3 regions of the Moellerella wisconsensis genome follow, and region 1 is predicted to be linked to each of the others. Evidence: predicted binding sites of a transcription regulator. Region 1 holds the regulator's gene; each other region holds the start of a gene.
The links. Region 1 encodes LexA, which represses DNA repair genes until DNA is damaged. Its sites were predicted from a motif close to TNCTGTATGTACATACAGNA; they were not measured.
Positions count from the first base shown of each region.

Region 2: a site for LexA is predicted at 2,789-2,808, ahead of mutH (DNA mismatch repair endonuclease MutH). Genes of this name have one in related genera too.
Region 3: a site for LexA is predicted at 1,990-2,009, ahead of uvrB (excinuclease ABC subunit UvrB). Genes of this name have one in related genera too.

Region 1 is NZ_CP093242.1:3,221,792-3,226,439, forward strand. It holds gene MNY66_RS14030 (fimbrial protein) at 1-73, opposite strand, end outside; gene zur (zinc uptake transcriptional repressor Zur) at 1,158-1,685, shown strand; gene lexA (transcriptional repressor LexA) at 1,854-2,471, opposite strand; gene MNY66_RS14045 (diacylglycerol kinase) at 2,620-2,997, opposite strand; gene plsB (glycerol-3-phosphate 1-O-acyltransferase PlsB) at 3,129-4,648, shown strand, end outside.
Region 2 is NZ_CP093242.1:2,576,155-2,580,802, reverse strand. It holds gene MNY66_RS11350 (acetoin reductase) at 115-894, shown strand; gene MNY66_RS11345 (TerC family protein) at 1,033-1,770, opposite strand; gene mutH (DNA mismatch repair endonuclease MutH) at 1,879-2,568, opposite strand; gene sgrR (HTH-type transcriptional regulator SgrR) at 3,113-4,648, opposite strand, start outside.
Region 3 is NZ_CP093242.1:934,710-939,357, reverse strand. It holds gene uvrB (excinuclease ABC subunit UvrB) at 1-1,955, opposite strand, end outside; gene bioD (dethiobiotin synthase) at 2,625-3,305, opposite strand; gene bioC (malonyl-ACP O-methyltransferase BioC) at 3,298-4,164, opposite strand; gene bioF (8-amino-7-oxononanoate synthase) at 4,151-4,648, opposite strand, start outside.

The DNA.
Region 1 (4,648 bases):
CCTCATCTTCAGCTAATGCTATGCCAGATAAAATCATGGCTGATAAACCAAATACTAATGCTTTTGCTTTCATCATATAATTCCTTCTACTCTCTCATAAAATATTGTATTAATTCTAATCTAGTCATCCTTATCTCAGTATTTGAAGCTGAATATCCTTATGAAATCTATTAATTTACTTTTTTTGGTATAATAGAATTTCTCTAGAATCGAAATAATTCATCTATAAAAAGCAATGCTGCCTCTTATCTTTCTTTTACCTAATCTCAATTAAAATTTTTACTTTTTAGTAAATACTCATTTAGTCAGTGAAGATATGTTTATGAATTTCAATTTATAATGCTGAAAATCATTTTTAATGATTACATCAAAATAATGAAATATTTAGAAACACTTATTTTCACTTGGCATTAATAATATAGTTTTAGAATTATTTGTCAAAAAAGTACATTTACTGATAGTCAATAATGTACAAATATACTTAAGGTAAAAATACAGGTTTAAAACCTAAATATTGCCGAACGGCAGTGGTTTATTGGCTTAATTTAGCTCAGGCAATATCAATGCTATTCATTGATTAAATTTAATGTGATTTTTTTATTTTGTTTAATATAACAGCAATCAAAATCATGAACTGAATAAATGAGATTATTTAGATTAAAAATTCGATAATTCAATATTTATCTTTATTTATATATAACTCATATCATATTAAACAAACTTAAAAAGTAAGTTATAAAAATCAGCTAAGAAAAGTCTTATTCGAATAATTTTTTTTATTCATTAATATATATAAGTTATAAAAATTTAAAAAGTACGTATAATTACTCCCCCGTCGTGCTATCATTAAACAATAAATTAATACTTAACGTAATTTAAATTAATGAGTTATTAATAAAATACCTTTAATGTTATTTTGTCGATAGTTTGAATTTAAATTACTGTTAATAATGTTAAATATAATTCAAATACAACTTTATTGTTATCTTGTGGTATCTCTATTAATAATTTTTGTTTTCTTTTTGTTATATGTTATTTGTTTTTATTCTCATTTTCATTACCTACAACTCCCCCTCTTTAGCTATCTGTCAGCTATCTGTTTTGGCTGAGATCTGTGATAGCATATCGGCAGACTTCTGTTTCCGGATACCCACGTAATGAAAGATATCGTCGGCAATAAATTACTCGTCATGGCAGAGACTATTTGCCAATCAAGAGGCGTCAGACTAACGCCACAACGTGCAACTGTATTGCGCCTCATTGCAGAACAACCGGGCGCGATTAGTGCTTATGATCTTCTGGATTTATTGCGTGAAATAGAGCCGCAGGCTAAGCCACCGACGGTTTATAGAGGGCTGGAGTTTCTACTAGAACAAGGATTTATCCATAAAATAGAATCAACAAATAGTTTTGTTATTTGTCACCATCTGGATAATCCTAGCCATATTTCCGTCATGTTAATTTGTGATGGTTGTGGCAGTGTCACCGAGAGTGATTGTTCAGTCATTGAAGCGGCGATTGTTAACCTTGCAGAAAACGCTAATTTTCATATCCGCCATACGGTGGTTGAAAATCATGGTTTATGTCATCAGTGCTACGAAAAAGAAAATTGTGCTCATCCGGAACATTGTGGGCATGATCATAGCCATCAACAACGTCAGACCAATATAAAGAAGAAAATCTAAGATAGTTGGCAGATGGTTTATTTTCACTGAGGAAAATAGCGCATCTGCCTCGGAACATAATTTATGTGATAACCTTAACTATGCCTCAATAACTATACATCAATAACTATACATCAATAACTACAATGCATTTATCGCGGTTAATTAGGTTATTTTTGCTATCAAAAACTAATACCAATCTGCGTTACGAATAACACCGACAGCTAATCCTTCGATAGTAAAGCTCTGCTCACGCAGATCGACAACAATAGGCTCAAAATCAGGATTTTCAGCTATTAGTTCAACTTTATTACCGACTTGTTTAAAACGTTTTACAGTGACTTCATCTTCAATACGCGCAACAATAACCTGCCCGTTATGAACATCCTGAGTTTTATGCACAGCTAGCAGATCGCCATCCATAATCCCTATATCTTTCATCGACATACCACTAACCCGCAGTAAAAAATCCGCGTGTGGCTTAAACAATACTGGATCGACCTGATAATGGCTCTCAATATGTTGCTCTGCCAATAATGGTTCGCCCGCAGCCACGCGGCCAATCAGCGGTAGTCCTGGCGTTTCTGTTGGTTCTTCTAGCAGCAAACGAATACCACGGGAGGCGCCAGAAACGATTTCTATCACCCCTTTTCGTGCTAATGCCTTAAGGTGTTCTTCTGCCGCATTCGGCGATCGGAATCCTAAACTTGTCGCTATTTCAGCACGCGTTGGTGGCATACCCGTTTGCGAAATGTGATCACGCACCAGCTGGTAAACCTGCTGTTGCCTTGCAGTTAATGCTTTCATCTCGCCCCCTGTTTGTTTATACAGTCTGACTGTGAGTATATACAGGTAAATGGCGATTGGAAACCGTTAAATACGTGAAATCTCTGGATTCCTATGCATTATTGATATAATAAATGAACAATAAGCGTCAGTAATAATTATTATTGATTTAATAACTCATGCCATAACGCTGCCACAGAATCATTGCCCAAATAAATAATGCCAAGCCAATCGACACAAATACGGCGGCTGAACCAATATCTTTGGCTCTCCCGGATAATTGATGGTATTCACTGCCAACACGGTCAACAACGGCTTCTATAGCACTATTAATCAACTCAATAATTGCCACCAAAACTACGGCGCTAATCAATAAAATTCTTTCGAGATAATTTATATCGAGGTAAAAAGCTAAAATAATGGCTAAAATTGCCGCAACTGATTCTTGGCGAAAAGCCGCCTCATTAATCCAAGCCGCTTTCAACCCTTTCATCGAGTATCCTGCTGCTTTTATAACCCTTGTTAACCCTTTTGTTTGGTTTGCCATCAATAAATGCTCTCTTTAATAAAGGAAAATAAAATCTATTAAGTGATAAAAAGTTGTCTCGGTTCAACAGATCTACGGGTTGATTTCTGGTATGCTTGCGCAGTATTGCTAACAAGAGGCTATAACAATTTATGTCACTTTGGCGTAAACTATATTATAACATGTTGAATTTACCATTAAAGTTTTTGGTAAAAAGTAAACTTATTCCGACTGATCCCATTACAGAATTAGGACTCAATACCACGAGCCCGACGCTGTATGTGTTGCCGTATCATTCAAAAGCTGACTTATTGACGTTAAGACAACAATGTCTGGCTATTGGATTACCGGATCCGTTAAATTCTGTCGATATTAATGGCACTAAATTACCGGCTTATGTCTTTATTGATGATGGCCCGCGGGTGTTCCGCTATTATTCCCCAGATCCTCGCAAAGACTCGGTCAAAACCTTTCATGCGTATCTTGATTTGCATCGTAATAATCCAAATCTGGATATTCAAATGCTGCCGGCTTCGGTAATGTTTGGTCGCTCGCCAGGTCGAGAAGGACATAACTCAGCCCCGCAATTACGCTTACTTAATGGAGTGCAGAAATTTTTTGCCGCTCTGTGGCTAGGTCGAGATAGCTTTGTACGCTTCTCCCCGCCAGTATCAATGCGCGTTATGGCTGAAGAACACGGCACCGATTCGATTATTGCCAATAAATTGGCACGCGTCGCCCGTATTCACTATTCTCGTCAACGGTTAGCTGCCGTTGGGCCAAAACTGCCGGTACGCCAAGATTTATTCAATAAATTGCTAACGTCAAAAGCGATTGAAAAAGCCGTTGAGGATGAATCTCGCAGCAAGAAAATTCCGCTTAAAAAAGCGCAACAAAATGCTGTAAATATGATGGAAGAAATAGCCGCTAACTTCTCTTATGAAGCTATTCGTCTGTCAGATAGGGTATTAAGTTGGACATGGAACCGTTTATATCAAGGTATTAATGTTCAGCACGCTGAGCGCGTTAGGCAATTGGCACAAGATGGACATGAAATTGTTTATGTTCCTTCGCATCGTAGCCATATGGATTACCTTTTATTATCTTATGTGCTTTATCATCAAGGGCTTGTGCCACCGCATATCGCCGCGGGGATTAATCTGAACTTTTGGCCGGCAGGCCCTATTTTTAGACGTTTAGGCGCCTTTTTTATTCGCCGTACCTTTAAAGGCAATAAGCTTTATTCGACTGTTTTCCGTGAATATCTAAGCGAACTGTTTGCTCGCGGCTATTCGATTGAATACTTTGTTGAAGGCGGCCGTTCTCGTACCGGTCGATTATTGCAGCCGAAAACCGGCACCTTGTCGATGACATTACAGGCCATGTTACGCGGCGATTCTCGCCCTATCACTATCGTGCCTATTTATATCGGCTATGAGCATGTGATGGAAGTTGCGACCTATGCGAAGGAGCTTAAAGGCGCTGAGAAAGAGAAAGAAGGCTTTTTCTCTATGATCCGTGGTTTGCGTAAACTGCGTAAACTAGGCCAAGGATATGTTAACTTTGGTCAGCCTATTTCCTTAAGTCACTATTTAAATCAGCGGGTTCCAAACTGGCGTGAATCTATCGATCCTATCGAGCCACAACGTCCAAGTTGGTTAAACCCAGCGGT
Region 2 (4,648 bases), 650 kb from region 1:
CTAATTGTTAGCATAACGTCATTTTTTTGTATCTATTCCTTATTATTGTTAGGGTGTTATAACTTATTGTTGATAATCGTTATCAACAACTAGAGATATCCTTGGAGAAAAATAATGGCATTGAACAGCAAAGTTATTTTAGTCACAGGTGCAGCACAAGGCATCGGACGCGCAATTGCTCTTCGTTTAGCGAAAGAAGGCGCAGACATCGCTCTAGTTGATCTCAACCAGGACAAATTGACTAATGTGGCGAAAGAAGTTGAAGCATTAGGCCGTAAAGCCACTACGTTTATTGCGGATGTTAGTCATCGTGATGAAGTGTTTGCCGCAGTAGCGCATGCTGAGCAAGCCTTAGGTGGCTTTGATGTTATGATTAATAATGCCGGTATTGCTCAAGTTAAAGCCTTAGCGGATGTGCGTCAGGAAGATATGGATCGTATCTTCAAAATTAACGTTAATGGTGTGACTTGGGGGATCCAAGCGGCGACTGAAAAATTCAAACAGCGTGAGCAGAAAGGTAAAGTTATTAATGCCTCTTCAATTGCCGGCCATGATGGATTTGCGTTGTTAGGTGTCTATTCTGCAACTAAATTCGCGGTCCGCGCATTAACCCAAGCAGCAGCCAAAGAATATGCCAGTGCGGGGATCACCGTTAACTCTTATTGCCCGGGGATTGTTGGTACGGATATGTGGGTCGAAATTGATGAGCGTTTCTCTGAAATTACCGGCGCACCGATTGGTGAAACCTACAAAAAATATGTGGATGGTATCGCTTTAGGTCGTGCTCAGACTCCAGACGATGTGGCGGCACTGGTCGCTTTCTTAGCCAGCGATGACGCGGATTATATTACCGGCCAATCTATTTTGACCGACGGCGGAATTGTTTATCGTTAATACGCCTGAGTTTACAGCAATTGATGACTAATCATTGATTATCTTTGGTTGACTGAATAAAAAGCCTTATTGAAAAATAAGGCTTTTTTGTGATCTGTACCAAGCTCTATCTCTACGTTATCAGGCTATTAATCGCCGTTATGAATGTGATTTTTGTTTTAGTGATTTCTGTTTTTTGCTGCGCAGAATATTGAGTAACTGCACTGCCATTGAGAAGAACATCGCGAAGTAAATATACCCTTTAGAAACATGAACTTGTACGCTTTCTAAAATCAACGTAAAGCCAATCAAAATCAAGAAAGATAACGCCAGAATTTTGACTGATGGGTAGCGATCGACAAAATTCCCAATCGGACGTGCCGCAAACATCATCACACCTACGGCAATAATGACTGCGGCCATCATAATAACTAAATGTTCAGATAAACCGACGGCGGTGATCACCGAATCGAGACTAAAAATAATATCGAGTAAGGCAATCTGAACAATGGCATTCCAAAAAGAATGAATTTTTTGTGTCGGTTGTTCATCTTCATCTACTTGATCTATCGCTTCATGGATCTCTTTGCTGGCTTTCCAAATGAGAAATAATCCACCGGCGAATAAGATGATATCGCGCGCCGAAATAGGTTGTTCCCACAATATAAATAAAGGATGCGTTAAGCGGATAATAAAAGTAATTGAGGCCAGTAAGGCTAAACGCATGAGCATTGCTGCGAGTAGCCCCGTTCGGCGTGCTGCATTTTGCTGATGGGTGGGGAGTTTACTGACCACTAACGCCAAAAAGATAATATTATCAATGCCTAAAATGATTTCTAGAATGGTCAATGTTGCTAAGGCCATCCAAGCATGTGGGTCTATTAACCACTCGAACATGATGACTACCTTTTAATATTTATTAAATTATTGATTAGATGATTATAGGCTTCTGGCATAGTAATAAAAATATTTTTGCCGAACAGCCAGCCAATTTATTTAGCTAACTTATTCATTTATTGCACGGAAATGCCGTGCTAATAATGGGCCGGTAAAATCTTTTTTAAGATAAAAGCCTCGCGGTAAGGTCATAATTGGTTGTCCTTCTGGGCCAATCCCTTCGGTTAGCGCTTTACTGTTGGCAGCTTTAGGTCGAATTTGCAAAACTTGTCCATGCCGAGCCGTAATAGTTTCCACTTTGCCAAGAACAATTAAATCCATTAATTCTTCCCAATCTTGTTTTAGTAATTGATCTTCTATTGCTGAAGGACGCCATAATAAGGGACTGGCAATCCGCCGCTCAGCTAAAGGTATTTGTCGTTCGCCTTCAATTGGAAACCACAATACACAGGATAATTTATGCCGTACATGGCTGTTTTCCCAAGTGATTCCGCTATTTCCTGTTAAAGGAGCAACGCAGACAAAGGTGGTTTCTAGCGGGGTTCCTGTGCGATCAATTGGAATAGTTTTAAGTTCAATTCCTAGATTGGCGAAGTCTTGCTCGGCTTTACTGCCTGCCGACGCGCCTAATAAGTATTCTAGTAACATCCCAACCCAGCCTTTGTCTCGTTTTAAATCGGGAGGGATTGGCAATCCGGCGTAATTTGCTAATTCGCCAAGCGTATAGCCAGCCAATGCGTCTGCACGCGCCATTAGTGTAGCTTGATCCGTTGGGGGAGCGGGAGCGATAAAATTCATTGTTTTGATTAAAAAATAACCATTAAGTTGAGCGATAAGTTATTCAGTATAACATTTTAAATAATAATTTTTTAATTGGATGATTTACAAAGTAAATATTTAACAAGTTAGCGTTAAAATGCCAATAATATTTGGCTTATGCCTTTTAATCCCCAATTAATAACAGGATCTTATACTAGGTTATCCACAGGTTTGTGGGATAACTGGAAAAACATCGAACTACTGGCTAAATTTACAGGCTTGACTGTTGCGGTTTTTTACGAGTTTTAGTGCTATTTGTGCAACTAAGATACATATCCTGTGGATAAATACCTTATTGGTTGTTTTTTGTTCTTTGAGGTTTTGAGGGCATTTTATTATGGTAATAAATAGTCTATTTAGGCATTTTATTTTATGTTATCCATATGATTATAAATAAGTAATTTAAAATTTGTAAAATATTGTCAGCCAATAACTCACAAACTATACCCCGATTGTTATGATGTTGTTCACATGGATATCCACAGAAAAAGTGAATAAAATCCTTATCATCTACTTTGGGTGTTTATAACTTTAAGGGTTTCTGTGTATTATCTTCCAACGGCTTAAACCATGCTGATTTAAAATCGAACCAACCAAAAGTATTCATTCTAACCCCGCGTAATGTCCTCTGGCCTTGGATCTCTAATCGATGGTGTAAAAGGGGATGGAACATTTGACTCTCGACCATACTCGCGCACCAGCGCTCAATATTAAGCTCTCTCTGTCGCCATTGAGAAAGTTCGGCACTAAAGGAGGTATTTAGACATTTATGCAATAAAGGCATTTCATACAGTGTAGAAAAAAGAGAGAATTCGAGAGGGCGAATAAAATTAGCGGTCGCTAGCCAAATGTCACTTTCTGCGTTGCCATTGAACCAATCGTCATAATCAATGATATTAATATTGAGTTTTACGCCCTGCATAGCGAGTACGTGCTGCATTATCTGGCTGATAGTATTAAATTCGTGATGATGATGATAAAAAGTCACCGTAAGCTCTGTTAATTCAGGCGGTTTCGGTAAATAAGATAACGTTTTGCTGTGATGCCAATGCAGCAGTAGCCCATAAGCAGGCGCCCAATGGCGTTGATAGAAAGGGTCACAATGGGCTAATAGATTGATCGGGGTAAGAAAACTGCACAGCCACTGGCGTATATCATCACGCTGGCTAAGTTTAGAGCGTGCATCCATCAATAAAAAATAGCATCCATCTTCCATTCTACCTTCAAGACAGTCACTGTTTTCTTCATCGCCTTCCATTTTTAAAGTGGTACATACCATTTGTTGTGATAATTCGGGTAATACCCAAATAGAAACTTCATCGAGTAATGAGCGATAACCAAAATAACGATCAAAGGCGCTAATCGTGAGTTTATTGGGCGTATTTTTTGTGACTTGATACGGTCCTGTACCGATAGGATGTTTAGAAAAATCCTTAATTTGCTGCCATTCATTCGGTAGAATAGCTGCATGTGGACTGCCCATTAACCAAGGAAATTGTTTATCACGCTCAGTAAGATAAATATCAATGATATAGGGCAGGGGGGAATCAATGTGATCGATATGAGAAAATAGCGGCCAGCTGCTTTTTAAGCGTTGAAGAGACGTAATAATATCGTTCATTTGTAATTCGCGACCATGATGAAAATAAATGGCTGGACGCAAATAAAATCGCCAGTGTGTTTCACTGATGGCCTGCCAATGGTGGGCTAATCCGCTTTCTACTTCCCCTTTTTCCTCATTTATATGGGTTAAGCCATTAAATATCTGGCTGAGCAAGTGGATTTCTGAACGTCGAAGTGGGGTTCCGGGCAATAAATTAGGAAATGCGCGGTAATAAACGATACGTAATAGACTTTTTCCTTGCCGGTAGCTACGTTCTAACTCTGACAGTACCGTTTGACGGATAGCATCTTTATCACCGACCAGTGCTACGAGCTTTTCAATGCCCTCTTGTTGTAATAATTTTTCGGCTTGAGCCTGCTGTAATTCGAGCCCGTTACGATGAAATTGCAGCCAAGAAAGCTTTCCTCGCCCGGCAGCTGCCTCCCATGAGAGCCA
Region 3 (4,648 bases), 1.3 Mb from region 1:
TCAAATTCTAAGTCTTGCGCTGATTGATACATTTTAGCTTCTAATTGCTGAATTTTCACTTCTAACTCTTTCGCCGAAAGATTACGATAATCCTCATTGATCTGACTGGATTTAGCCAAAGATGCAGATTTACCTTTCGGTTTACCCACTTTGTGACCTATTTGTAATATATCGCCGATTTTCTTGTTTAATCCTTGAGGCACAATCCCATGTTGTTGATTGAAAGCCATTTGTTTTTCACGGCGGCGTTCAGTTTCACGAATAGCTTTCTCCATTGATGCCGTTATCCTATCGCCATAAAGAATTGCTTTGCCGTTTAAATTTCGTGCCGCACGACCAATAGTCTGGATCAATGAACGTTCAGAACGTAGAAAACCTTCTTTATCGGCGTCAAGAATAGCCACCAGCGAAACTTCGGGCATATCAAGCCCTTCTCGCAGTAAGTTAATCCCAACCAACACATCAAACTCACCTAAACGTAAATCACGAATAATTTCCACACGCTCGACTGTATCAATATCAGAGTGTAAGTAGCGAACTTTCTCGCCATGCTCTTCCAAATATTCAGTCAAATCTTCTGACATTCGCTTAGTTAATGTAGTAACCAATACACGCTCATTTTTTTCAACTCGCAAACGAATTTCAGACAATAAATCATCAATTTGAGTCGCGACTGGGCGTACTTCAATTACCGGATCTAGAAGCCCAGTTGGACGTACAACTTGTTCAATAATATCGTTTTCAGATTTTTCTAACTCGTATTTACCCGGTGTCGCAGAAACATAAATCGTCTGCGGAGCTAATGCCTCAAATTCTTCAAATCGCAATGGTCGATTATCCAATGCGGAGGGTAAACGAAAGCCATACTCAACGAGAGTCTCTTTACGTGATCTATCACCACGATACATGGCGCCAATTTGGGGAATAGTCGCGTGAGATTCATCAATTACCAATAAGCCATCTGCCGGTAAATAATCAAACAATGTTGGCGGTGGCTCGCCCGGACCTCGGCCCGATAAATAGCGTGAATAGTTTTCAATGCCGGAGCAATAACCCAGTTCATTCATCATTTCTAAATCAAATTGAGTTCGCTGTGAGACACGCTGTTCTTCGACTAATTTATCATTAGCCAACAAAATCTTACGCCGATCTGCTAGCTCAACTTTAATCTTTTCCATTGCATCAAGAATACGTTCACGCGGCGTCACATAGTGGGTTTTTGGGTACACGGTATAACGCGGTACAGTATGCTGAATCTGGCCGGTTAAAGGATCAAATATCGAGAGTCGTTCAACCTCTTCATCGAATAACTCAACCCGCAAAGCATGCTCATCGGATTCTGCCGGAAAAATATCAATCACTTCGCCCCGTACCCGGAATGTTCCGCGCTGGAAGGCTTGATCATTACGGCTGTATTGCAAATCGGCCAGACGGCGCAAAATGGAACGCTGGTCGATTATCATCCCTACGCTCAAATGCAGCATCATTTTGAGATAACTGTCCGGATCGCCCAAACCATAAATCGCTGAGACCGATGCTACAACTATCACATCACGTCGCTCTAATAAGGCTTTAGTTGCAGAAAGCCGCATCTGTTCAATATGTTCATTCACTGAGGCGTCTTTTTCAATAAAGGTGTCGGAACTGGGAACATAGGCTTCAGGTTGGTAATAATCGTAATATGAAACAAAATATTCAACCGCATTGTCGGGAAAGAATTCTTTCATTTCACTGTATAACTGCGCGGCTAGGGTTTTATTGTGCGCCATAATCATCGTTGGACGATTTTCTTTGGCGATAACGTTAGCTATCGTAAAGGTCTTCCCTGAACCCGTCACCCCGAGCAATGTTTGATGGGCTAAACCATCTTCCAATCCTTCGGATAAGCGGCGTATTGCCTCTGGCTGATCCCCAGCAGGCTGAAAATCAGAATGTAATTTAAATACTTTACTCATTGAGACGACCTCTTACCGATAACGACATTCATGATGCTGGATATAATTACAGCGCCAAGTATAACGTAAAAAAACATTACTGTTATTTTTATCCTATGACTTGATACAGTATCGAGTGAAAAAGTATCGAGAAAAAATGATGTTATCCCCAAAATTTAACTTGACCCGTGATTATTTTTATATTTTATACTGTTGCTAGATATCTCTAATGCCCCATAAAAAAAATAAATCTTGATTTTAAATAACTCATTGTATTTAATGTCTTTTTAATAAGAGCCGAGAATAGCAACAACTTACGCCAAAGCCGCATGACGCCTTAGGTTAAGCTATTATTGAGAATTTAATTCACAGGGTTATCCACAGAAATAGTGGATAACTCGCTAAATCCTTTTTTTATATGCAACTTATGTGATTAGTGGTCAGGTAGACTTGGACAATAACGTGATTATTGATTTATTTTCTTTGGCTTATTTTTGCGCGTAATTGCATTTAAAAATAGTGTTTTTTAATTTTTATGGTGCTCTATTAACTTAATCAATACGTGATAAAGATGAGCGCATTATCTCGGTACGACAAATCCACAGTATTTTCTCATACTTATTTTACTATTATCGTACCAAGAATAATGCGCACTAAATGCCGGCTAAAAAGATATGAATCGATAATAAACTACACCGCTAATTTGTGTAATTGCAAATATTGACCGACAGTCGCGATATCGCCTTCCGTTAAATGCGGAATAATCCCCAAACACGGTGCTGGGATCATACGTTCTAACGTAGCTAAATATTCGGCTTGATAGGTTCCTGCTGGCTCGATTTCATTCGCCACCCATCCAGCCAAGGTTAAATTGGCCTGTTTTATGGCTTGTACAGTTAGTAATGCGTGATTAATACAGCCTAATTTAACCCCAACAGTTAAAATGACAGGGAAGTTCCATTCAATCGCCCAATCGGCAAATGTTTGTTCTGCGCTTAAAGGTGTATACCAACCTCCTGCGCCCTCAACCAGTAACCATTGTGCTTTTTGCTGCAAATGAACCAGTCCCCGAGACATCACTGAAAACTGTATCGGTTGGTTTAATTGTTGACTAATAATGTGTGGCGATGTTGGTTGCTCAAAAACGACGGGATTAACTTCAGCGTAATTTAGCCTTAATGTACTGTTTTTTTGAAGTAATAATGCGTCACCATTGCGCAGTCCGCGCTCGGTTTGCTCGCTCCCTGAAGCAACCGGTTTATAACCTGCGGTCTGGTAACCTTCAGCCGCGGCCGCTTGTAATAAAGCACAACTGACCACTGTTTTACCCACCTCGGTATCGGTCCCGGTAATAAAATATATTTTAGTCACGATATAACACTCCAAAAACTGTTTGATAAGTCAGCGGGTAACGGTCATTAACTGTAGGATAAACTTGTTCTAGTTGATTTAATTGCTGACGAGTCATCAAACCAGACTGCCGGCCTTGAGTTAAATGTGTCGCACCAATACCTTTTAAAGAACGTAATAAGCCATTAAGAGTGGTATAAGTTGGTGTAATAGGCTGTAATAACAAATTGTTACGCCAACTAGAACACGTCGACTTTATTGAGGAAAGCGCTAAGAAATGGTTAACGTGAGTTTTATTGTCGACCTGCTGCCAAGCTTGGGATAATTCAACTAATGATCCCTCGGCTAAGGTGGTAAAAATGACCCATCCACCCGATTTAGTCACCCGATACAATTCACTCAATGCAATATCGAGAGGGTCACACCATTGGATAGCTAAATTACTAAAAGTTACGTCAAAACTTTTATCGGCTATCGGTATCGCTTCCATATCCGCGCAGATAAAATGTTGAGCGCTGCCTTTTTTACGGGCAACCTCTAACATGCCAGAGGATAAGTCTAATGCGGTAACTTCTGCCCCTTGTTGTTGAAATACATCGCTAAAATATCCAGTACCACATCCCGCATCTAATATTTTTTTACCGCACAATGGCCGCGTAGAGACGGTGTTCTGCAATAATAATTTACTGGCTTTACTAGCAATGGCTGAAAACAGCGATGAATTCATCGGGTCGGTTGTAGGAAATTGCCGAATTAATTGAACCAATAATTGATACAGTAAATATCCAGTTTGTTGCTGAAACTCTGCCACATTGTCATAGTGCGCTGCCGCACGACCAAACGCCTGAGCAATTTTATGCTTTTGTTCACTTAACGCCATAGTTATCAATACCATAGTTCTTGATACCATAACTCTTGATACCATAGTTCTCAATACCACAGTTGCCAATACTATAGTTACCAATGACCTCCACTAACTTTTCTATATCATCCGGACAATGCGAGGCACTGAGCGTAATCCGTAACCGTGCGCTCCCAGGGGGAACAGTCGGAGGGCGAATAGCTTGTGCCCAGATATTTTGTTCAGCTAAATAGCAAGCTAACTGTAAACTGCGTTGATTAGACCCGACAATGACCGGCTGGATAGCGGTTAAAGATGGCCCGAGAGTCAACATTTGCTCAGCGGATAATGAAGCATTATTGCTGCCCATCAATTCAGCAAAACGTTGGCGAAATAACTGAATATTGGCATTTAGTCGTTCTCGTTGCTCATCGGCTTGTTTAATTTGTCGAACCGTTTCTTGTAAGGCGATCGCCTGAGCAGGCGGCATAGAGGTGCTGTAAATTAAATGGCGTGCGCACTG